DNA from 3 places in the Jeotgalicoccus nanhaiensis genome. Region 2 is predicted to be linked to each of the others. Evidence: predicted binding sites of a transcription regulator. Region 2 holds the regulator's gene; each other region holds the start of a gene.
What was found. Region 2 encodes CtsR, which represses protease genes until heat stress. Its sites were predicted from a motif close to ATGGTCAATAAAGGTCAAACA; they were not measured.

Region 1 (7,552 bases), on a different contig from region 2:
GGCTGGCACTGCAGGCAGCAGAGGATGATGCAGTCAGCAGATTCGACAGCTGGAACGGCTCCGCTGTGCCGGAAGAATATCAGATTATGAGCATGGGGACTGTTGAAATGAGTGTCCGGCGAATTGAAAAAATGGAAAGAACACTGACGGAACTGTTCGATTACGTGAAAGTATCGGGAGATGACCATGAACGACTGTACCGGCCGGCGAATAGTGACGGACACAGTGAAATCCTTGTTAAATATAAAGACGGCGACCGCGAACGGCCGGGGCGCGGGAGCGTGCATCACCTCGCGATTAATGTAGAAGATGAAGAAACATTGCAGTACTGGCATGAACAGGTTGTTAAGAGAGGCTTCAGTTCAACAGGAGTCGTTGACAGACACTTCTTCAAAAGCTTATACTTCCGGGAATCCAACGGCATTATGTTTGAACTTGCAACAGATGGACCCGGGCTCGTGGGTACAACACCCGGCATTGAAGCGGGAGAAAAATTAGATCTGCCGCCATTCATGGAAGCGGACAGAGCTGAGATTGAAGCAAAACTGACTCCGATTGAAAAAGGATAAGAGAATATAGTGAAGTTAGTTTGGGCAGATATCCTTGATAAGGATATCTGTTTTTTTGATGAGATTGAAGGAGCTGGCTGGTGGTGAGCAAGTTAAGGATATTATGCGTGACCTTGCTCGTAATGGGTGGTGAATTGAGCAAGGTGGTGTCATTTTGGGAGACCTTGCTCATAATGAGCGTTGAAACGAGCAAGGTGGTGTAATTTTGGGAGACCTTGCTCATAATGAGCGTTGAAACGAGCAAGGTGGTGTAATTTTGGGAGACCTTGCTCATAATAAGCGTTGAAACGAGCAAGGTGGTGTAATTTTGGCTGGCCTTGCTCATAATGAGCGTTGAAACGAGCAAGATGGTGTAATTTTGGGAGACCTTGCTCATAATGAGCGTTGAAACGAGCAAGGTGGTGTAATTTTGGCTGGCCTTGCTCATAAAAGTATAAAAATATTGTAAAATGAACTTACTAACTGTAAAGAGGGTAACAGCATGAACGCATTTGATGCATTAAATATTTTTTATCGTGAAGATGTTATATCGGATTTTCTGAAAAATTGTTTTGAAGATTCGAGAGATTTCCTAAATCAATTCCTAGCCTTAGTAAATCTTAAAATTGATAAGAATCATAACTATAAAGTGATTAATCGTTTGGGTCTTGGAAAATCAATCGGCACACCTGACATGATAATATATGAAACAAATAAGCAAGTCCCCAAAATTATTGTTATAGAAAATAAGCTGGGTACGGGTGAAGGGGTTAAACAAACACTGCGCTATGAAGCAGAACTGGCGCAGCACAAAATTTTAAGAAAACTAGGTCTGGAAACAGCGGAGTTTCACTTTATTTTTTTAACGCTGGATACGACGGTGCTGCCCGGAAGTTCAAAATTTAAGCGTGTACATTACAGTTCGTTCCTGAATAATAATTTTAATGTAAACAATCTCACTCTGAACAGGCTGCTCGAAGATTTTAAAAATAAGCTCAGTGCATTTTATATGCCTCTCAAAAATCCGGGGAACGCTCTGACGAAAGGTGTTTCATTAGATACTGTGCAGAGAAAGATCTGCTGGCAGAAGATTCTTTTTGAGAACTTTAAAGATAAACAGAACTTTGATATCAGCTGGGGAGAAGTTGGTGGAGCTGGCCGTAACAATTTTTTGTTTCTAATATCGAAACCAAATTGGAAATCACTCAAGCCATTTGAAGCAAACGGACTGGAAGGAACTTTTTATATTCATATAGATACCTATATCAATCTACTTGGGGAGAGCGGAAACACGATAAAAGACATCGGCATCCGTTTTGAAACAAATCCTTATAAACCTCGCAATCAAATCAAAAACCTTCCAGGATACGATAAATTTATCGAAAATAAAAATAACTTTGCAGTGTTACTTAACAGCAGGCTGAAGGAAGTAATTCCTGAATCGAAGGAGAAGAGAACGTCACTTTTGACTGCAGCAGTTCCGGTAAATCAAAACAGCCTTGAAGACAGCCTTGAAGATTATTATAAAAAAGTGAAATTAATCGAAGCAGTTATAGATGAAACATTGTTATCTATTGGCCACATTTAATTGACAATAACGGTGATAAGTTCAACACAAATTTCCAAACTAATCACCATCTCAACATAAAAATAAGACCCCCGCTTTTTTAAAAATAACAGGGTGTCTTATAACACATTTAATAATACTATTTATTTTGCTGCACTAATTCTAAATATTTTTCTGTCACCACGCTCTAATGGCGCGTTTCTCATCATGAAATAAGATAATACTAAGAGTATTAGGGAAACTAAAGCAAACAAGTGTAAAAACAACATATAATCCGTAAGGAAGAATTCAAATAGTGGTGCCAGATCTATAAAGAAATATGCTGTGACTAATCCGAGTATAATTACTGCAGCGATAATCAGCGTGCGTAATGTACCGAGATTGAAGTTGATGACTTGTGCGAACATACCGATTCCAAAGAAGGAAAACAACCATAGAAAATCAACCCAGAAATACATTAACGGATTCGCATCGTTCACCAGATCCGCCATATGATATACATATCCATTTTGAAATACCATCTCACCGATATAGTGCAATACAGTTAATAAGACAGCGCCTATGACGAGATAAATGAAGCCCGAGATAAACGCGGACACCATGAATTGCTTTCTTGTGCCTCCAAATGACAGTATGAATTTATAACTTTTGAAAAATATAAACGTATAAGTGAGAAATACGATGTAGAATGGTCCGAATATTAATCCTAATGGTTCATTATTGTCTAACTGTGTACTGAGAAATATATATAGTGCGAAAAGGGCAATCGTAATACCGATATTAATATAAAATGTCAGGCTCATTTCTTTAAAGACAACTTTAAAAGGTCCTTTAAGCGTGTGCATTCAGTTCCGCCTCCTTCTTAGTTAAATTGACAAGATAATCTTGAAATGGTGCTTTTTCAATCATGACCCCGGCTTGTTCGGCACGATGTTTTAATTCGTCAGTCAGTGGTGAATCAAGCATTACATTTAACTGCCGGCCGAGCTTTCTTTCTTCAAGTACACGTATTGTACCGATAACACTTCGAACTGCTTCTTTAGACCCGCTTAAATGTACGCCATTGTTTTTTAGCACATCCGTTTCTTCATAATGCATCAGCGTATTATTGTCGATAATTGCAATTTTTTCACATAGCGGTTCAACTTCTTCAATGTGGTGTGATGAAAGTAAAATTGTACGCGGATGTTCATCATATGAATCTAACAGTACATCGTAAAATTGTTTCCTCATATGAGCATCGAGACCATTTGACGGTTCATCAAAAATTGTCAGCGGTGCCTTACTCGCCAGACCGATAGCGATAGTAATCATCGTTTTCATCCCTTTAGAAAATGTGCGGATCTTTTTCTTTCGGGGGAGCTGAAAAATATCAATCAGTTCATCTGCCAGTGCCTGATCCCAGTTTTGATTAAAATCACGGCCAAATTCCAAAGCATCATTTACATCCCATGTATCCGAGTAGGGGTGATCTTCCTGCATAAATGCAACATGGTGCATCGCATGGCTGTTGTTGTAAGGTTCAACACCATCCACTTCCACGAGGCCTTTGTCCTGCTGCTCCATTCCTGATAAAATTTTCATCAACGTTGTTTTACCTGAACCGTTGCGTCCCCACAGTCCAATTATGACTGGTTCAGTTTCTGTTAAATTCACATCTTTTAATATATTTTTTCTGTCATAAGCAAACGATAAATTATTTATTTTAATCATCATTATCCTCCTCTATAAATTTAATAATCTCTTCTGTCGTCATTCGAAGTCTTTTAGACTCTTCAAGCATTGGTTTGATAAATTGCAGGCGGAATTCTTGTTTGCGCTTCTCAATAAGTTTTGCTGTTGCACCTTCCGCTACAAAAATACCGACACCTCGCTGCTTATATGCATAACCTTCATCGACAAGCACCGCCAGTCCTTTTTGGGCAGTAGCACGATTGACCTGATAAAACTTTGAAATTTCAGTCGTTGAAGGAATCTTATCTCCTTCAGCAAGTTCACCTTCTATTATGTCGTCTTCAATCATTTCGTATATTTGTTGAAATATTGGTCGTGAACCATCTAATACAGCTTTCAAAAATTCCCGCCTCCTCTTATGCTGATTGGTTGATTAGTCGTGTAATCAACTATACATTTGACAGTGCGTTTTGTAAACAATAAAACTAAAAAAAGTGATAACCCAAAATGATTTAAATTAAATATAAAAGCTTTATAATTAATAGTGAAGAGAAATTACAGAAGGTAATTTAATGACTAAAACAGCAATTATTAATGGTGAAGTTATCCGCATCGACGGGGGATTCACAAATACTAAGTAATAATTACAGCTGGCTTTTCCTTTGAGGAAGCCGTTTTTTTCTATTAAAATCCTAAAAAACACTTGAAAGTCAAAGAAGGTCAGTTTATAATAAATATATAAGGTCAAAGATAGTCAAAAGAAGAATTTAATAAAAATAAAGAGTGAGCATCATATTTGAAAATATCTTTTAAGGCCTTTATACTGTATTTATAGTCAAATATAGTCAAAGTCAAAAGACTGTGAATACGAATATATCAATAGGAGGAAACACATATGAAATGTCAAAATTGCGGAATTAACGAAGCGAATGTAAACCTTGCAATGAATTTTAACAATCAAAAAATGCAGGTTCATTTATGTGACAGCTGTTTCCAGGATATCCAAGGTCAAATGATGAATTCAAATGACTTTTTTAAAGGATCACCTTTCGAAAATAATAATATGAACAATAAATATTTTAATGGACAAGGAAACAAAGGAACAAGTACACAAACAAAAGAACGTGAAAATAATCAGCGCGACGGGCTTTTAGACCAGCTCGGCAATAATATTTCAGACGAAGCAAGAGCGGGTAATATAGACCCGGTCATCGGACGCGACAAAGAAGTAAAACGCGTTGTTGAGACGCTGAACAGACGTAATAAAAACAATCCGGTATTAATCGGTGAACCAGGTGTCGGTAAAACGGCAATTGCTGAAGGATTGGCATTGAAAATAGTAGAAGGCAATGTGCCGGCGAAATTAATGGACAAAGAAATTTACGTGCTGGACGTAGCATCGCTTGTTGCGAATACTTCAATGCGCGGTCAGTTCGAAGAGCGTATGAAACAGCTCATTGCTGAACTGAAAGAGCGTCAGGAAGTCATTCTCTTTATCGATGAAATTCACCAGATTGTCGGTGCGGGTTCTGCGGAAAGTTCACAGATGGACGCAGGTAACATTCTTAAACCGGCGCTTGCACGCGGTGAACTGCAAATTATCGGTGCAACAACGCTGAAAGAGTACCGTCAGATTGAAAAAGACGCAGCGCTCGAACGCCGTTTACAGCCGATTATCGTTAAAGAACCGACCTTAGAGGAATCGGTTTTAATCCTTAAAGGAATTAAAGACCGCTATGAGAAATTCCACGAAGTCAGCTATTCCGACGAAGTGGTTGAAGCGTTTGTGAATTTATCGCACAGATATATTCAAGACCGTTTCTTACCGGATAAGGCAATCGACTTAATGGATGAAGTCGGCGCACGGTTGAATCTCGCAAATGCAGAAAATGATACAGATTCAATCAAACAGAAACTTGAAAAAATTGCTGAAGAAAAAGACGCTGCGGCAGAGCAGGAAGATTATGAAACTGCAGCACGCTTGAAATATCAAGAACTTCAGCTTGAGAAACAGCTGGAAGCAGCAGCTGATGATCAGCAGGTTATGGATGTTGATGTATCTGATATTCAGCTTATAGTCGAAGAAAAAACAGGTATTCCTGTGACGAAACTGCAGTCTGAAGAACAGGCGCAGATGAGAGACCTCGGTACGAATCTGAGTGCTAAAGTCATCGGTCAGGACGAAGCGGTGGATAAGGTAGCGAAAGCTGTCAGAAGAAGCCGTGCAGGACTTAAATCGAAATACCGTCCAATCGGTTCATTCTTATTCGTCGGACCAACGGGTGTTGGTAAAACTGAATTAACGAAAGCGCTTGCTGAAGAGTTATTCGGTACAAGAGAATCCATGATTAGACTCGATATGAGTGAGTACATGGAGAAACATTCCATTTCTAAAATTATCGGTTCACCTCCAGGCTATGTCGGTCACGAAGAAGCAGGACAGCTGACAGAGAAAGTGCGTCATAATCCTTATTCAATTATTCTTTTAGACGAAATTGAAAAAGCGCACCCTGATGTACAAAACATGTTCCTGCAGATTATGGAAGATGGCCAGCTGACAGACTCACACGGCAGAACAGTCAGCTTTAAAGAGACAGTGATTATTATGACAAGTAACGCTGGTACAGGTGATAATAATGTAAGCGTCGGCTTTAATGCGGACCAGCACGAATCGGTCAGCACGCTTGAAAACTTAAGCAATTATTTCAAACCTGAATTCCTGAACAGATTCGATGCAATTATTAACTTTAACGAACTGTCAGAGGATAACTTAATGGAAATTGTTGATTTAATGCTTAATGACTTGCAGGAAGCATTAGAGGAAAATGAAATTGAGATTTCAATTACAGATGACGCCAAGAAAAAACTCGTCAGCCTGGGTTACGACAAGCGTTTCGGTGCAAGACCGCTGCGCCGTGTCATTCAGGATAAAATCGAAGATCAGCTGACAGATTTAATTCTGGAAGAAGATGAATTAAATAATGTTAAAGCGCATATCAAAGACGGGGAAATTGTCGTTGTAAAAGCTTAATATAAATGAAAAACCTTAAATCCACTCAGGATTTAAGGTTTTTTTGTTTATACGGGTTAATACATACAGTGCCGGGGTATTTTATATATAAATATTTATGCGAAAGAGGAATGTCTATGGCTCATCAAAACATTGATTCGCATCGGAGTAAAAACATATGGTCAGGTATTTTTTTAGGAATCGGCTTAATGGCGCTCGTCGATGAAATTATTTTTCACCAGCTTCTTCAGTGGCATCACTTTTACGATCATTCGACGACATTTATCGGTATTTTGTCTGACGGCCTGCTCAATTCATTCGCCTTATTTGCCCTCGTGATCGGCTTCTTTATGTTTGCGGATTCACGCCGGAAAAAAGAAATGCACAAACGGCGGTGGATAGGAGGAATATTTACCGGACTCGGTATTTTCCAGCTGTTCGACGGCATTATAAACCACAAACTGCTCCGTATTCACCAGGTACGCTATGACGTTAATATACTGCCGTATGATTTAGCCTGGAATATCGCAGGTGCAATTTTCTTAATTACAGGGATTGTAATAATTTACAAGTCAAAACGCGAAAGCGCAGGTAATTAAGGATGCATCACATGAATATGACGCATTTTTTAATTCTTGAAATTATCGTCGCCGCGCTCGCGGTGGCTGCCTTAGTACTTTACCCTGCAGCCATGTATGCTTCCGGAAAAGAACATCAAAAATGGAAATGGAGCAGGTATATCCTGTTTGCAGC
Region 2 (7,552 bases):
CGCAGGAAATGATGAAGCGCATGAAATGGATGAAGACTATCTGGAAGCAATGGAATACGGTCTGCCGCCAACAGGCGGACTCGGTATCGGTATCGACCGCTTAGTTATGCTGTTGACGGATTCAGCATCTATTAGAGATGTTCTGTTATTCCCGTCGATGCGCGACAGATAATATATATTTATGGAAACACCGCTCTCCCTACAGGATTGCGGTGTTTTTTTGCTTTATTGTGCGGAATATTTAGCAGTTTTACTATTTTTGTATCTCGTTGGATTTTTGAGAGACAACCTTTTATTTTCGCCTATTATATAAGGAGAGAAAACTTATTTTAGGAGGAGATGGAATGTTTTTAAACAAGCGTCTTATGTCACCGGAATTTTTATACTATAAAGCGCTGGAAAAGAGAACGGAATTAGATTTTGAAGAAAGACGTAATTTGTATAACATTCAGAAAGGTTTTGACGGAGAATGTCTGTACGATAAAATACTCGATGAAATTGGACATGAAAGTGTTTATATTTTAAGAAATCTGTATTTAAAAGCAGGAAAGTCGATTACACAGTTTGACAGTATTGTTATCAGCATGGACCGTGTAGCAGTTAATGAAATTAAAAACTATTCCGGAGATTACCATTATGAAAATAACACCTGGTATCGCAATGGTAAACAGCTGAAAGATAATGCGCATATCCAGCTGAGCCGGGCCAAAGGCAAAATTATTCAGCTGAGAGATGAAGCGGGTTTACATTTTAATGTGGAAGGCGCTGTAATATTTACAGGAGACGACTTTAGATTAACTACCGAAAGCGATTATATTTGGAGCGAAACAGTTATTCGGAACCAGTTGAGAAATTACTTCAGGCAATTTAAAGACGACCGTATCAGTGACAAAGCTAAAAGTATCGTGAGACACATTAAAAATGCGATAGCAGAAAATCCTTATTTTGAAGAAAAAGCGGACCTTTCAAGACTGCAGCGCGGTTTATACTGCGGTAAATGCGAAAGCTTTGACTTGAGAAAGGGACGTTTCCAATTCGCATGCGCATCGTGCGGGGCTATCGAGAGCAATGAAACACATCTGCTCCGCGCGATGAGCGATCATAAGTTTTTGTTTTACAATCAGCCTATAACTAAACAGTCGATACTCCATTTAATTGACAATCAAATTTCAGAAGATGTTGTTTATCGTTTTCTTAAAAAGTATTGTCATACTAATTTGATGGGTAAAAAGACGACATATACCTTTAAATATTATGATTGGGAGGAGCCGATTGCAGAAATAAAACAGAATCAGCGGTATAAGGATAAAATTGAATCGTGAAGTACCTGATTTGGCCGCTTGCTCCGCAATGAGCCACAATCATTGCGGAGTATATAATAATCTTCCTGACTATACCGCATTTTATTAATTTTCTGTAAAAATCTATTGACATTTTTACGTAAAATCTATATAATATATATTAGTTTGATTCTGCTTCAGGAGAATTAGCTCAGCTGGGAGAGCATCTGCCTTACAAGCAGAGGGTCGGCGGTTCGAACCCGTCATTCTCCACCATTCAAAACTTAATTTTATACTTATTACATGCGGAAGTAGTTCAGTGATAGAACATCACCTTGCCAAGGTGGGGGTCGCGGGTTTGAATCCCGTCTTCCGCTCCATTTTTTGTTTATACATAAGGGCCTATAGCTCAGTTGGTTAGAGCGCACGCCTGATAAGCGTGAGGTCGGTGGTTCGAGTCCACCTAGGCCCACTTACAATAGATAATCACTTTCGGCTATAGCAGCCGAAAGTGATTTTTTGTTTTATCCGTAAATTCTCCACAAAAAAGCTGCACCAGGTTTAACTTGTGCAGCTAAGGGCAATTCTATTTTATATGTCCTTTTTCTATAAGAGCTTTACGGATTTCAAGCATTGCAGTATATGTTGCAAGCATATGGATCTGTGTTGTCGGTGCATTTTCAATTGACTTAATTACACTCTCAAGGCTGCCTGCCGCATCGATATTTTCTCTTTCGAAGCCAGCTGTAACAAGACGGTCAGTCATTGTATCAACTGCGATACCTCCGGTAATAATCTTCTCGATATCGAGATCGGCCAGCGATTCAAAGTTTGTATCTTCAAGCCATTTCAGATCGACGCCGTCCGCAGGACGGTTGTTAAGCAGGGCGACAAGCGTAAACGGCTCTTTTTCAAGTTTAACAAGATTCAGCACCTGATTGAGTCCGACAGGGTTTTTCACGACGTTAAGGATAATCTTTTTATCATAGGCGATAATGACTTCCTGACGGCCGAAAACGCGCTCGTTCGTCAGAAATGCATCTTTAATATCCGGCGGTGATACATCGAAGAATCTGCCGGCGCTGTATGCAGCGAGAGCATTGTAGATATTGTAGATTCCTGCATTGTGCAGCGTGTACGTATCATTATCCAGCTGGAATGTTGAATGTGTAACATTCAATTCCTGTACACTTGTGACTTTGTAATCGAGTTCGGGACGTTTGAAACCGCATGACGGGCAGTAGTAGTCACCGAGGTTGGCATACGTGTAATGATGGTACTCTAAAGTGTGGCTGCATTTCGGACATTGCGCATCTTCTTTAGTTTTGTCGCCTGATTCGATATCTGTGTCAAATCCGAAGAACTTCTGCGGATTAGGCAGGGTCTGCGAGTTGAACAGAGGCAGATCACCGTTAGCAATAATAGCTGCATCCGGCACTTCGCGGGCTGCATCGGTCAGCAGGTCATATATTTTACCTGTCGTGCCGTAACGGTCGAGCTGATCGCTGAAGATATTCGTATGTACAAATAATTTAGGCTGAAGTTCTGAAACGACATTTTTTAAAGATCCTTCGTCTACCTCGAGAACCGCAATGGCACCTTTTGTAGAACGGGGCGCATTCAGAAAAGCGCCGACAATGCCCTGCTTCATATTAGAACCTGTACGATTGGTAATTATGTTTTTGTATTTTTTAGACAGCACATTTGTTGTCAGAGTTGTCGTCAAAGTTTTGCCGTTTGTTCCTGTAATCACGATAACATCGTAATTTTTTGCGAGGTTGCGAAGCAGGTTTTTATCGATGGAAAGAGCGATTTTACCGGGCAGACTGCTGCCTCCGTTTGTAAACTTTGTCAGTAAATAACGAGTAATTTTACCTGCGTTCTTAGCTATAGTGGACTTGAGTGACATTCATATACGCTCCTTTAACTTTAGACTTCGGGTATCAATTATAACATTCCGTATTATTAGGTACTATAATTTTTTGAAAAGGGTTATAATAAACAATATTAATCACTGAGGAGAGTAAACATGTTAGATTTCTTTATGAGTCTGGAAGCATGGCAGCAGGCGTTGCTCGCCACTTTATTTACGTGGAGCATGACGGGTCTCGGTGCAGCAATTGTATTCCTGACAAAAGGTGTAAGTGAAAACTTTTTAAATATAACACTCGGCTTTGCCGGGGGTATTATGATAGCGGCGAGCTTCTGGTCGCTCCTTGCTCCGGCTATTGAAGCAAGCGCTGATAATCCGATTGGAGAATGGTTCCCGGCCTTGGTCGGCGTTCTCGGCGGAGCGCTGTTTATATACTTATTCGATAAACTGATACCTCACCGTCACCGCGGTGATGACATGGCGGAAGGATTGCCTTATAAAACTTCGAGACGCAGTACGCTGCTTATTACTTCGCTCACACTGCACAACATCCCGGAAGGGCTGTCTATCGGTATTTTGTTCGGTGCAGCAGGTTTAAGTGACGATCCGGTTATGGTGCTGAGCGCATTGACATTGGCAATCGGTATCGGACTGCAGAATATCCCGGAAGGGACTGCGGTGTCCATGCCTCTCAGAGGAGATGGAGCAAGCAGAAGACGGGCGTTTTTCTGGGGCTGGATGTCCGCGATTGTCGAACCGATGGCTGCACTGGTTGGTGTACTTTTAATCGGTTTCATGGAACCTGTGCTGCCTTATGCACTTGCTGCAGGTGCCGGAGCGATGATATTTGTCGTCGTCGAAGAAGTTATCCCGAGTACGCAGAAAAATGGTCATTCCGATGTGGCAGTATTTGCCTTTATGATCGGTTTTGTGATTATGATGGTGCTGGATGTCGCTTTAGGATAGAAAAAAACTCCGGAGGATTTGTCCTCCGGAGTTTTTTTATTAATAATTTAAAATTTTAGTAGAAGAATCCGATCATTACAGAACTCAGGATTGATACAAGAGTTGCACCGTAAACTAGTTTAAGACCGAATTTCGCCACTTTGTCTCCGCTTTCGTTGTGAAGACCTTTTACAGAACCGGCAATAATACCGATACTTCCGAAGTTAGCGAATGATATCAGGAATACTGAAAGCATTGCCTGTGTTTTCTCGGATAATGTTTCTGCCAGCGGAACGAATTCCAGAATAGCTACGAATTCATTTGTAATAAGTTTTGTCGCCATCAGTGAACCGGCAGTCTGAGCTTCCGCCCATGGAATACCCATCATGAATGCTATCGGCATGAAGATATAGCCGAGAATGTCCTGGAATGATAAGTTAGAACCCGGAATTAACAGGAACAGATTGTTTAACAGACCAATCAGGGCGATAAACCCGATAAGCATTGCACCTACGACAAGAACAATTTTTCCGCCGTCGATGATATAGTCTCCAAGAACCTGGAAGAAAGATTTTCCTTTTTCCGGGTTTGTTGAAATTTCAACATCGCCGTCAACGACTTCTTCTTCGTAAGGGTTGATGATATGCACGATGATGTAAACTCCGAACAGATTCAGTACAATAGCAATAATAACGTATTGCGGATCAAGCATTGTAAAGAATGCGCCGACGATTGACAGTGAGATTGAACTCATTGCCTGTGCCGACAGTGTATACAGACGCTGTGTCGTCATTTTAGGTAGCTGGTTTTTAAGAGAAACAAAAACTTCCGACTGGCCAAGCATCATTGATGCTGCACCATTGTACGACTCTATGTAAGGCATACCTGTAATTTTTGTCAAAAGGAAACCGATACCTTTAATAACGAACGGCAGAATTCTCGTAAATGATAAAATACCAATAATCGCAGAAATGAAGATGATAGGCACTAAAACGTTAAATAAGAATACATCTACCGCTTCGCCCTCGCTGTTGGTCATTAAGTCGCCAAAAACAAATAATCCGCCTTCTCTTGCGAAGCCCAGTAATTTATCGAACGCGTTTGCCAGCCACAGAATAAACGTCTGCCCGCCTGTAGTGCTCAAGAATAAGAATGCAGCAAGCAGTTGCAGCACAAGTAATACTAAAATGTTTTTCCAGTGCTTAAACGCAAGTTTGCGGTTGCTACTTGCAATCCAGGCCAGGAAGATGGTGAATAGTATACCGACTATTCCCATTACAATACTCATAATGAAAGCCTCCAAAAAATTGATAGATGAAATTTTACTCTATGTATATGTTTCTATTTTATTATAAAGTAAATGCCGCGTAAACGCGATACCGAATTATTATAATGCAAACGTTTGCAGAAAGAAAGGTATTTCTAAAAATATAAACAAGAGATTTGCCAAAAAAACGCACAGCCTGTATACTTTAGTCAAAGTTGGTCAGAAGGAGTGATGATATGCGTAACATGTCGGATATTATTGAGCAGTATTTAAAAGATATGATTGAACAGTCTGGCAATGAAGCCGTTGAGATTAAACGCGCGCACATCGCTGAAAAATTTGATTGTGTACCCTCGCAGTTAAACTATGTCATAAAAACCCGTTTTACAAACGAACACGGATATGTAGTGGAAAGTAAACGCGGCGGGGGCGGCTACATAAGAATCACCAAGGTGGAGGTGCATTCTGAAACTGAGTACCTTGCACATCTTCAGAATTTAATCGGGGAAAACATTTCTCAGTTAAATGCAGAACATCTGGTTCAGTCTATGTATGAAAACGAAGTGATTACTTACAGAGAAGCGCAAATTATAGATGCAGTAATGAAACGCGAAATTTTATCGCTTGAGCTGCCTTACAGAGATATTTTAAGAGCAAAAATTTTACGCCGTATAATTACAGCTATACTCTATGCTAAGGAGTGATGATATGAAATGTGAAATATGCAACGAGCGTGAAGCGGCAATTCATATTTCGAAAGGTTCGGGGCTCACTCACCAGGAGCAGTATTTGTGTGAACAATGCGCCAATCAATCGATGGATATAAATTATAACCAGACGGATAATCCGTTTGATATTCAAACGCTGTTAAAAATGCTTGCCGGTAATTCAAAGCGTGATCAGACAGACACAGAAGAGCATGCCTGTCCGACCTGCGGTGCGACGCTGCAAAGTATTGTGAAGAACGGTTTATTCGGATGCAGCCACTGCTACGAGTATTTCGAACGCCATGTGCCGGAAATCGTTACACGTGTACAGCTCAACCAGCAGCGTCATATCGGGAAAATACCGTCGCAGGCGCACGATACTTTAAAGTTGAAACGCGATATCGAAACGCTTGAAAGAACACTGCAGGAAAAAGTGAAAACACAGGCTTTTGAAGAAGCAGCGGTCATCCGCGATCAGATACAGGAACTGAAGGATGGTGGGGCGCATGAATAGACATACAAGTACGTGGATTCGTGATGCGGTAAATACAGAAATAGAAATGTCATCCAGAATCCGTCTCGCCCGCAATATTAAAGGCGTACCGTTCACCCATATGCTGGAAGATGATGAAGATCTCGAAGCACTCGGAGGACTGGTGTCAAAAATGTTGCCCGGTTACAGCCTGGCCTCTCTCGACGGTTTGTCTGTGCAAGACAGAGCGCTGCTTGTTGAAAAACATTTAATCAGCCCCAATTTTGCGAAACGCGGTACTCGTGTATTTATTAACGGTGATGAAGATATTTCGATTATGCTCGGCGAGGAAGATCACATCCGCATACAGGCGCTGGGTACAAATACTACTCTCGAGGCGCTTTATGATAAAGCGGGAGCAGTTGATGATACATTGGAAGAAAAGATAGAATATGCATTTGATGAACAGTACGGTTATTTAACAGCGTGTCCGACCAATATCGGTACCGGCATGAGAGCGTCTGTTATGCTGCATCTGCCGGCGCTCGCGGCGACGAATAAAATTCAGCGTTTTCATAATAACCTGACACGTTTCGGATTTACCCTGCGTGGTATATACGGGGAAGGCTCAGAACCGCTGGGTTCCGTCTACCAGCTTTCTAATCAGGTAACACTCGGCTTCGAAGAAAGAGTCATTATTAATAATTTGAGTGAGCTGAAGAATCGCTTAATCGAAGAAGAACGTATGGCAAGACAGCATTTAATGACACTTGATACACTGGATGCAGTTAACCGTTCACTCGGCATTCTGCAGCATGCTTACAAGCTGTCTTTAAAAGAAGCGTCGATGCATTTAAGCAATGTGAAACTCGGTCTTGATCTATCGTATATTGAACTTGAAAATTTTAATTTTCAAGAATGGTTTCAGCTTATACAGCCGGCCTTTGTGAAAGAACGTGTAAATACAGAAGAATACGATTCACCTGGTATTGCCGCGGAAAGTGCGCG
Region 3 (7,552 bases), on a different contig from region 2:
ATGGGCTTTAATACAATTATGCTGTCGCCGGTGGCAGAACGTGCCGAAGATGATTATCTCGGCTACGATGTTACAGATTACGCCTCTATTTCTGAAGCCTACGGCAGTCCGGAAGGTTTTGAAAACCTGCTTGCCGAAGCTCATGAACTTGAATTAAAAGTCATTGTCGATATGCCGGCTGTGGCAACAGACGATTATACAGCACTGGAAACTCCCGCATTTAATACTATCCAGGAAGAATATTATGAAGATATTGGGCGGGAGATTATCGACCTGAATGATGCCGGCAACCAGGAAACATACCGTGCAATGGTTCAGGAATTTACAGATACTTACGATGTTGACGGTATCAGCATGTTTGTGAATCAGGATGGATTGAATGCTGAAGAATTTTTACCTGAAAATATTGATACTTACGGGATTTTATCGACTGAAGAAATAACCGCTGAAGGGTTTGACACTATAGCGAGAGAAGGATTCAGAGCTGATCTCGCACAGACATACGGCGGCATTGATCAGGAAATTCCCGAATTTCCGGAAGATGAACAGCTGATTATGGCAGACCACTGGTTCTCAGAAAGATTCACGCACAGTGCTGCAGAACAAAATATGTTTCCGGGTACGAGAATACAACAGCTGGCGAACTATTTATACGCCTACCGCGGACCGAGTGCGATGACATACGGCACAGAAGTTGCCTTTAACGGCAGCAGCTATCCGGAAGTGCATCCGCAAATGGATTTCAGAAGCGATAAGGAAGTTATTGAGTATCTTGAGAATATCGCTGTAGTTTACAGGAATCACGAAATTATGCTGGCTCCGGAATCAGAAACTGAGACGATATTAAACGAAGACGGGCAGTATCTGGTTAAATATTATACAGCTGATGTGGACTACATACTGAATGTAAATAATACAGCTGAAACAAAAAGTAATACGATGGAGCAGACAGCTGAAGAAGAAGGGAAAGTACTGAGCGGTATGCTCATTGGAGATATGATTCGCCCGCATGATGGAGAATATATCACTGTGCTCGACAGAGAAGAAACAGAACTGTATTCGATAATTGAAGAAGCAGGCTTTAACAATGGATACTTATACGCAGCAGTTTTAATCTTTGGTATATTTGCAGTCTTTGTCTGGGTGGCAGCGAGCCGCAGCAGAAAAAATAAAGCAAAAAGAATGAAAGACAGAGAAAAATAAATAACAATAAAGCCGCACTCCTTCAACGGAATGCGGCTTTTAATATTTATAAGTCTTCAGCTTTTTCAATCGCTTTATAACCGATCATATTAATTACATCTTTCGGACTGGAGAAAGGCGGTGAATATCCGATTTCGATATTAATTAAGTCGTATACCGTGCCGCCGAGACGGGTATGGGCCGATAAGACATCGATACGTTTATCAACACCCTCTGTCCCGACGACTGCAGCTCTTAGTATAAGTCCGCTGTCTTTAGAGACATAGACTCGTATATGAATCGGTGAGGCATCCTTCATATAGCCGGATTTATTTTTCTGTTTCTGATCGACTGTAAAGTGAGGAATTTCAGCGACATCTTTTTCCGATAAACCGAAAGTCGCAATATTGTAATCGAAAAACTTCACAATGTTTGTGCCGAGCAGGCCTTCGTGGGTAATCGAACGGTCTCCAGCAAGCTGGTTGGCAATAATATGGGCCAGTCTGTGAGCAGGCCAGGCCAGGGCGGACTGGGTTGTTTTTTCGGGTACATGCTGGAAGTGAGTCATCACAGCATCGCCGAGCGCATATATATTATCGATATTCGTCTGTCCGTTTTTATTAATAGGAATAAGACCGTCTTTTAAAGTAATGTTCGAGCTGTTTAAAAACTTTGTGTTCGGTGTGATGCCGACACCTGTAATAATAAGCGGTGCATCGATTTTTTCACCGTTTGATAATACTGCTTTACCGCCATCAACATAGTCAATTTCCGTATTCAGTTTCAGCGTGACGCCTTGTTCGGTCATGGCTTCATACAGCACTCCGTTCATATCCGCTTCGATATTTTTATAAATCTGTTCATCGTGCTGAAGCATTGTGACCTTAATGCCCCGCTTCGTTAAGTTCTCGGTAACTTCGAGTCCAATATATCCTGAACCGACAAGGACAGCTTCTTTAATATTATTCTCTTCTATAAACTCCACGATATAATCTAGATCTGCCAGTTTATGCAGTGAAAATGTCTGTGCTGCATCTTTTACTGCAGGCAGTTTTTTCGGTGAGCCTCCAGGAGATAAAATTAGATAATCATACGAATCGGTAAACTCTGTATCGCTGTTTTTATCGTATACAGTAACTGTATTTTCTTTAGAATTTACAGCGGTGATTTCATGTTCTGTCTTCACAAAAATATTTCTATCTCTAAATTTCTCAGGTGTCATATTCGTAAGGCTGTCCCATTTTTCAACATCGCCGCCGATATAATACGGCATGCCGCAGGAACCGTAACTGATGTCCCGGTAGCGTTCGTAAATAACGATTTCTATATCGGGATTTAAACGGCGGAGTTGAGATGCAGCAGTAGCACCGCCTGCTACACCTCCAACTACTATAACTCTAGTCATATTATTTACCGTCTTTAAAATAGAAAAGGGCGATGGTGCCGTCGCCTGTATGTGAACTGATTGTCGGTCCAATACTGGAAATATCAATTGTTTGAAGACAGGTCTTTTCAAGCAGCTGCTTTTTTAAATCATTTGCAGATTTTTCTGCATCAGCATGAACGATATGGCCATGGCCGGAAGCACCTTCTTCATTTGCAAGTTCGACCATGCGTTTGAATACTTTTTTAATACCGCGGTGCTTTTCTACAGGAACCAGTTTGCCATCTTCGATATGAAGCAGCGGCTTAATATTTAACAATCCGCCGAGAAAGGCTGAGCCTTTAGATAAACGGCCGCCTTCAGCTAAATAGTTCAAATCGTTAACTGTAAACAGATGTCTGATATATTCAAGGTCCGACTTCACTTTCGAGATAATCGTTTCCTTGTCATCTCCCTCGGCAATATATTCGGCTGTCCGCTCGACAATCAGTCCTGCACCATAGCTCGCAGACTGCGTGTCGATAACTGTAATATCGGCGTCAGGTGTTTCTTCAAGCACTAGATCACGGCCGATTACAGCACTTTGGAATGTTCCTGACAGATTGCTTGAAAACCCGATGTAAATAACACTTTCACCCTGGTCAGTATATTTTTTGAAAAGTTTTTCAAATGCATCCGGATTCGGCTGGCTGGTCATCGGACGCTTGCCGTCTTTGATAGCCTGAATCACTTCCTCACTCGTAATTTCAAGCTGATCGAGGTAGCTTTTATCTTCAATCTGTATCGTTAAAGGTAAAACATCAGCATCAAGTTCCTGTGCTTTACTGAGAGACAGATCTGAACAGCTGTCGATTATAAGTTTCATAACTATTTCCCCCTTAAGATTTCAGGCGCAGGTCAAAAAAGTCATTCAGGAAATGACCAATGCCGTCATTGTTGTTGTTTGTTTCAGTAACGTAGTTTGCAATTCCTTTAATGTCGTCGATGGCATTCTTCATAGCAACACCGTGCTCAACATACTGAAGCATTTCAGTATCGTTATCCTCATCACCGAAAGCGATAGTGCGGTTCGCCGGAATATTTAAAAACTCTCTGGCGTAGTCGACACCGACAGCTTTATTGATACCTTTTTTAATGATTTCAAGGACCGGATAAGGTGCACCCCAGCGGCGCTGTTCGATAACTTCCGCAAACAGTTCATCAAGCGTTTGCCGTATGTGAGGCATTTCAGATTCTTCAGCCTGTACGAGAATACTTGTGACATCTTCATTTACAGTTTCGTATAAATTGCCGACGCTGATTTTAGGATCGCCCATTTTAAAAGCATCAAACAGTACGCTGTCGTGATAGTGTATATATATATTATCCTTAACTTCGGCAACAATATTTTTTATATTGAGTTCCGGTACTTTTTTTGCAATTTCTTTAGTAACATCAAGATCGAGAGTTTCATGTTTTATCTTGAAATTGAAATCGGTCGGATGGTGAACAAATGCACCGTTAAAGTTAACGACAGGAGTCGTCATTTTTAATTCTTTATAGTATGGAACACTTGCCCGGTAGGGACGCCCGGTAGAGATCATCAGTTCGTGCCCTTGTTGCTTAAGTGTTGTAAGCACTTCTTTTGTGAACGGAGTAATTGTCTTTTCATCCGTCAGCAAAGTGCCGTCTAAATCTAAACAGATTAAATGCTTGTCCATATAAATCTCCCTTTTGTATGTGTTTAATTAAAATGTTTCTTCTTAATAATAGCATTTATATTTATTGAATGTATAATTTTTGTTATAGTTATGGTACATACACTACAGTAAGGAGTGATAAGTTTGGATAAAGCAATGGAAGAAAGCATGTACGGTGCGTTAGAGAATGTTATTGACCCCGAACTTGGTATAGATATAGTGAACCTTGGTTTAGTTTATGGTGTAAACCTTGATGACGAAGGTAACGCAGGTGTGGAAATGACTTTAACTTCAATGGGCTGCCCGATGGGACCGCAAATTATGGGACAGGTAGAACACTCGCTGCTCGAACTGCCTGAAGTCAAAGATGTGCAGATAGCAATCGTCTGGAACCCGCCATGGGATAAGGACAAAATGACACGCTATGCAAAAATCGCACTTGGCGTCAGCTAAATCTATTTACAAAAGGAAAGACCGCGAAGATATTCTTCGCGGTCTTTTTTATGCCCATATTAACTGATACAGGATTGAAAATGCGCCGAGTACAAAACAATAATAAGCAAAATAAATCAAATTGCCGTTTTCCATAACATTCTGCAGCCACTTAACTGCAAAGTATGTTGCGATAACCGTTACGATAAAGGCGAGCAGGTAGGCAAGCCATAAAGTATTCATATTCGGATCGTTTACTATGTCACCGACAGAAAGCAAAGCTGTACCGAGAGAAACTGGAATATATAAAAGGAATACAAAACGCAGTGCATTCTTCTGACTTAAGCCGACTGCAATAGAACCGACAAGGGTCGCTCCGCTGCGGCTGATCCCGGGTGTCAAAGCAATACATTGTGAGAGACCCACGATAATTGAGTCTTTAACAGTGATGTCACCGTCGCGTTTTTCTCCGCGTTTATTTTTAATAAACCAGAGCGCAAGACCGGTAAATAACAGCATAACGCCGACGAAACCAACAGAAATATTGTCGCCGATTACATCTTTTAATAACAGACCCGCAACGCCGACCGGAATCGTAGCAATAATAAGACAAATTGTATATTTAAAATCGGTCACTGCGTCGTTATCTCTTGCACCCTTAAAAACAAATCTCCATAAATTTTGAAGAATACTGATAATATCTTTTCGGTAAACAACGAGTATTGCAATCAGCGAAGCTGTATTCAAAAATATTTCGAACGAAAGACCAGTCGCTTCTATGCCGAACAGTTCACGTGCAATGACCAGGTGTCCGCTCGATGAAACTGGAATCGGTTCAGTAAGCCCCTGCAGCAAACCTAAAAATACATATTTAATAGTAGTGATAATATCCAACTTTAAAATTCCTCCTTAAATACCCATCAATAAATATATGATAAATTCCTCAATATTGCTATTAATTACTTGATTTAAAGAAGAAAAAGAGTATAATTAAATTATGGTCAAAAAAGGTCAAACATATATGACCTTAATTTTACTTAGCTGAGGTGAAGTAAATTGGATATTAATAAAATGACTTTAAAAGTGCAAAACATTATCGAACGTGCACAGCAGTATTCAGTTGAGCTTAAGCTGCAGTCCATTGAACTGGAAGCAGTATTAAAAGCTATGCTGACAGCAGATGAAAGCATGAGTGCAGATATACTGGAACGTGCAAACATTAATACAGCAGATATTATTAAAGAATACGACAGGAAATTAAAAACTTATAATGCAGTAACCGGAGACAGCGTTGAATACGGTGTCTATATGTCTAGCGGTTTTTCTCGGCTGTACAACAGTGCGGAAAAACAGATGACTGCCATGGAAGATTCGTTTATCTCCCAGGAGCACCTGCTTTTAGCAGCTCTTGAAGAAGATAATATATTAAAAGAAGCAGTTGGAAATAAAGCGGACATTATTACAGAAATCATTAAGAAAATCAGAGGGGGAAATCATGTGACAACACAAAATCCGGAAAACCAATATGAAGTACTTGAAAAATACGGGCGCGACCTTGTCGAAGAGGTGAGAAACGGCAATGTAGACCCGGTAATCGGCCGGGATGAGGAAATCCGCGATACGATTCGCATACTGAGTCGTAAACGCAAGAATAACCCGGTTTTAATCGGTGAACCGGGTGTTGGTAAAACAGCAATCGTCGAAGGACTTGCTCAGCGCATAGTGCGTAAAGATGTGCCAGAAAGCCTGCTCGACAAAACAGTATTTGAACTCGATTTAACATCACTTGTAGCGGGAGCGAAATACCGCGGTGAATTTGAAGAAAGATTAAAAGCAGTATTAAAAGAAGTTAAAGAATCCGACGGCAGAATTATTCTCTTTATCGATGAAATACACATGCTCGTCGGTGCCGGTAAAACAGACGGCGCGATGGATGCCGGGAATATGCTGAAACCGATGCTCGCAAGAGGAGAGCTGCACTGTATCGGTGCGACGACGATTAATGAATACCGTGAATATATTGAAAAAGATTCGGCTCTTGAGAGACGTTTCCAGAAAGTTCAGGTGCCTGAACCGGATGTCGAAGATACGATTTCAATTCTCCGCGGACTGAAAGAACGCTATGAAGTGCACCACGGTGTAAGAATTACCGACCGTGCGCTTGTTGCGGCGGCAGAATTATCCGACCGTTATATTACCGACCGTTTTTTACCGGATAAGGCAATCGATCTCATGGACCAGGCAAGTGCGACAATCCGCACTGAGATGGGCTCTAATCCGACTGAACTAGATCAGATTAACCGCCGCGTAATGCAGCTCGAAATTGAAGAACAGGCTTTAAAAGGCGAGAAAGATACAGTATCAGCCAATCGTCTGGCAGAACTGCAGACAGAACTCAGCGATATTAAAGAAGAGCAGACAGCACTGCAGAATAAAGTAGAGAAAGAAAAAGAACAAATCGGCAGAGTGAATGACAAACGTGCCGAAGTCGATAAAGTACGTCAGGAACTGGAAGAAGCGGAGAATAACTATGAGCTGGAACGTGCAGCGGAACTCCGCCACGGCAAACTGCCGCAGCTTGAAAAAGAACTCGCTGAATACGAAACAGAAATGGAAAATTCAGTCGATGAAGATCGTATTATCAGAGAAGTCGTAACCGAAGAGGAAATCGGATTTATCGTCAGCCAGTGGACAGGTATCCCGGTAACGAAACTCGTCGAAACAGAAAAAGATAAGCTGCTTAAATTATCGGATATACTTCACGAGCGTGTGGTCGGCCAGGACGAAGCGGTTGATCTCGTTGCCGATGCTGTTATCAGAGCTCGTGCGGGTATTAAAGATCCGGACAGACCAATCGGGAGTTTCCTGTTCTTAG

Region 1: a site for CtsR is predicted at 4,530-4,550, ahead of IR135_RS08225 (ATP-dependent Clp protease ATP-binding subunit). Genes of this name have one in related genera too.
Region 3: a site for CtsR is predicted at 5,675-5,695, ahead of clpB (ATP-dependent chaperone ClpB). Genes of this name have one in related genera too.

Annotation. Positions count from the first base shown of each region.
Region 1 is NZ_JADGLW010000005.1:114,751-122,302, reverse strand. It holds gene IR135_RS08250 (VOC family protein) at 1-569, shown strand, start outside; gene IR135_RS08245 (PD-(D/E)XK nuclease family protein) at 1,051-2,136, shown strand; gene IR135_RS08240 (hypothetical protein) at 2,259-2,960, opposite strand; gene IR135_RS08235 (ATP-binding cassette domain-containing protein) at 2,947-3,828, opposite strand; gene IR135_RS08230 (GntR family transcriptional regulator) at 3,821-4,189, opposite strand; gene IR135_RS08225 (ATP-dependent Clp protease ATP-binding subunit) at 4,685-6,820, shown strand; gene IR135_RS08220 (DUF2243 domain-containing protein) at 6,937-7,398, shown strand; gene IR135_RS08215 (cytochrome c oxidase assembly protein) at 7,410-7,552, shown strand, end outside.
Region 2 is NZ_JADGLW010000009.1:30,416-37,967, reverse strand. It holds gene lysS (lysine--tRNA ligase) at 1-172, shown strand, start outside; gene IR135_RS10270 (nuclease-related domain-containing protein) at 345-1,322, shown strand; tRNA gene IR135_RS10265 (tRNA-Val) at 1,481-1,556, shown strand; tRNA gene IR135_RS10260 (tRNA-Gly) at 1,586-1,660, shown strand; tRNA gene IR135_RS10255 (tRNA-Ile) at 1,679-1,752, shown strand; gene IR135_RS10250 (MurT ligase domain-containing protein) at 1,867-3,189, opposite strand; gene IR135_RS10245 (ZIP family metal transporter) at 3,310-4,119, shown strand; gene IR135_RS10240 (NupC/NupG family nucleoside CNT transporter) at 4,175-5,386, opposite strand; gene IR135_RS10235 (CtsR family transcriptional regulator) at 5,602-6,069, shown strand; gene IR135_RS10230 (UvrB/UvrC motif-containing protein) at 6,074-6,586, shown strand; gene IR135_RS10225 (protein arginine kinase) at 6,579-7,552, shown strand, end outside.
Region 3 is NZ_JADGLW010000001.1:279,081-286,632, reverse strand. It holds gene IR135_RS01335 (alpha-amylase family glycosyl hydrolase) at 1-1,203, shown strand, start outside; gene IR135_RS01330 (CoA-disulfide reductase) at 1,250-2,587, opposite strand; gene IR135_RS01325 (DegV family protein) at 2,589-3,431, opposite strand; gene IR135_RS01320 (Cof-type HAD-IIB family hydrolase) at 3,445-4,266, opposite strand; gene IR135_RS01315 (metal-sulfur cluster assembly factor) at 4,402-4,698, shown strand; gene IR135_RS01310 (undecaprenyl-diphosphate phosphatase) at 4,747-5,571, opposite strand; gene clpB (ATP-dependent chaperone ClpB) at 5,734-7,552, shown strand, end outside.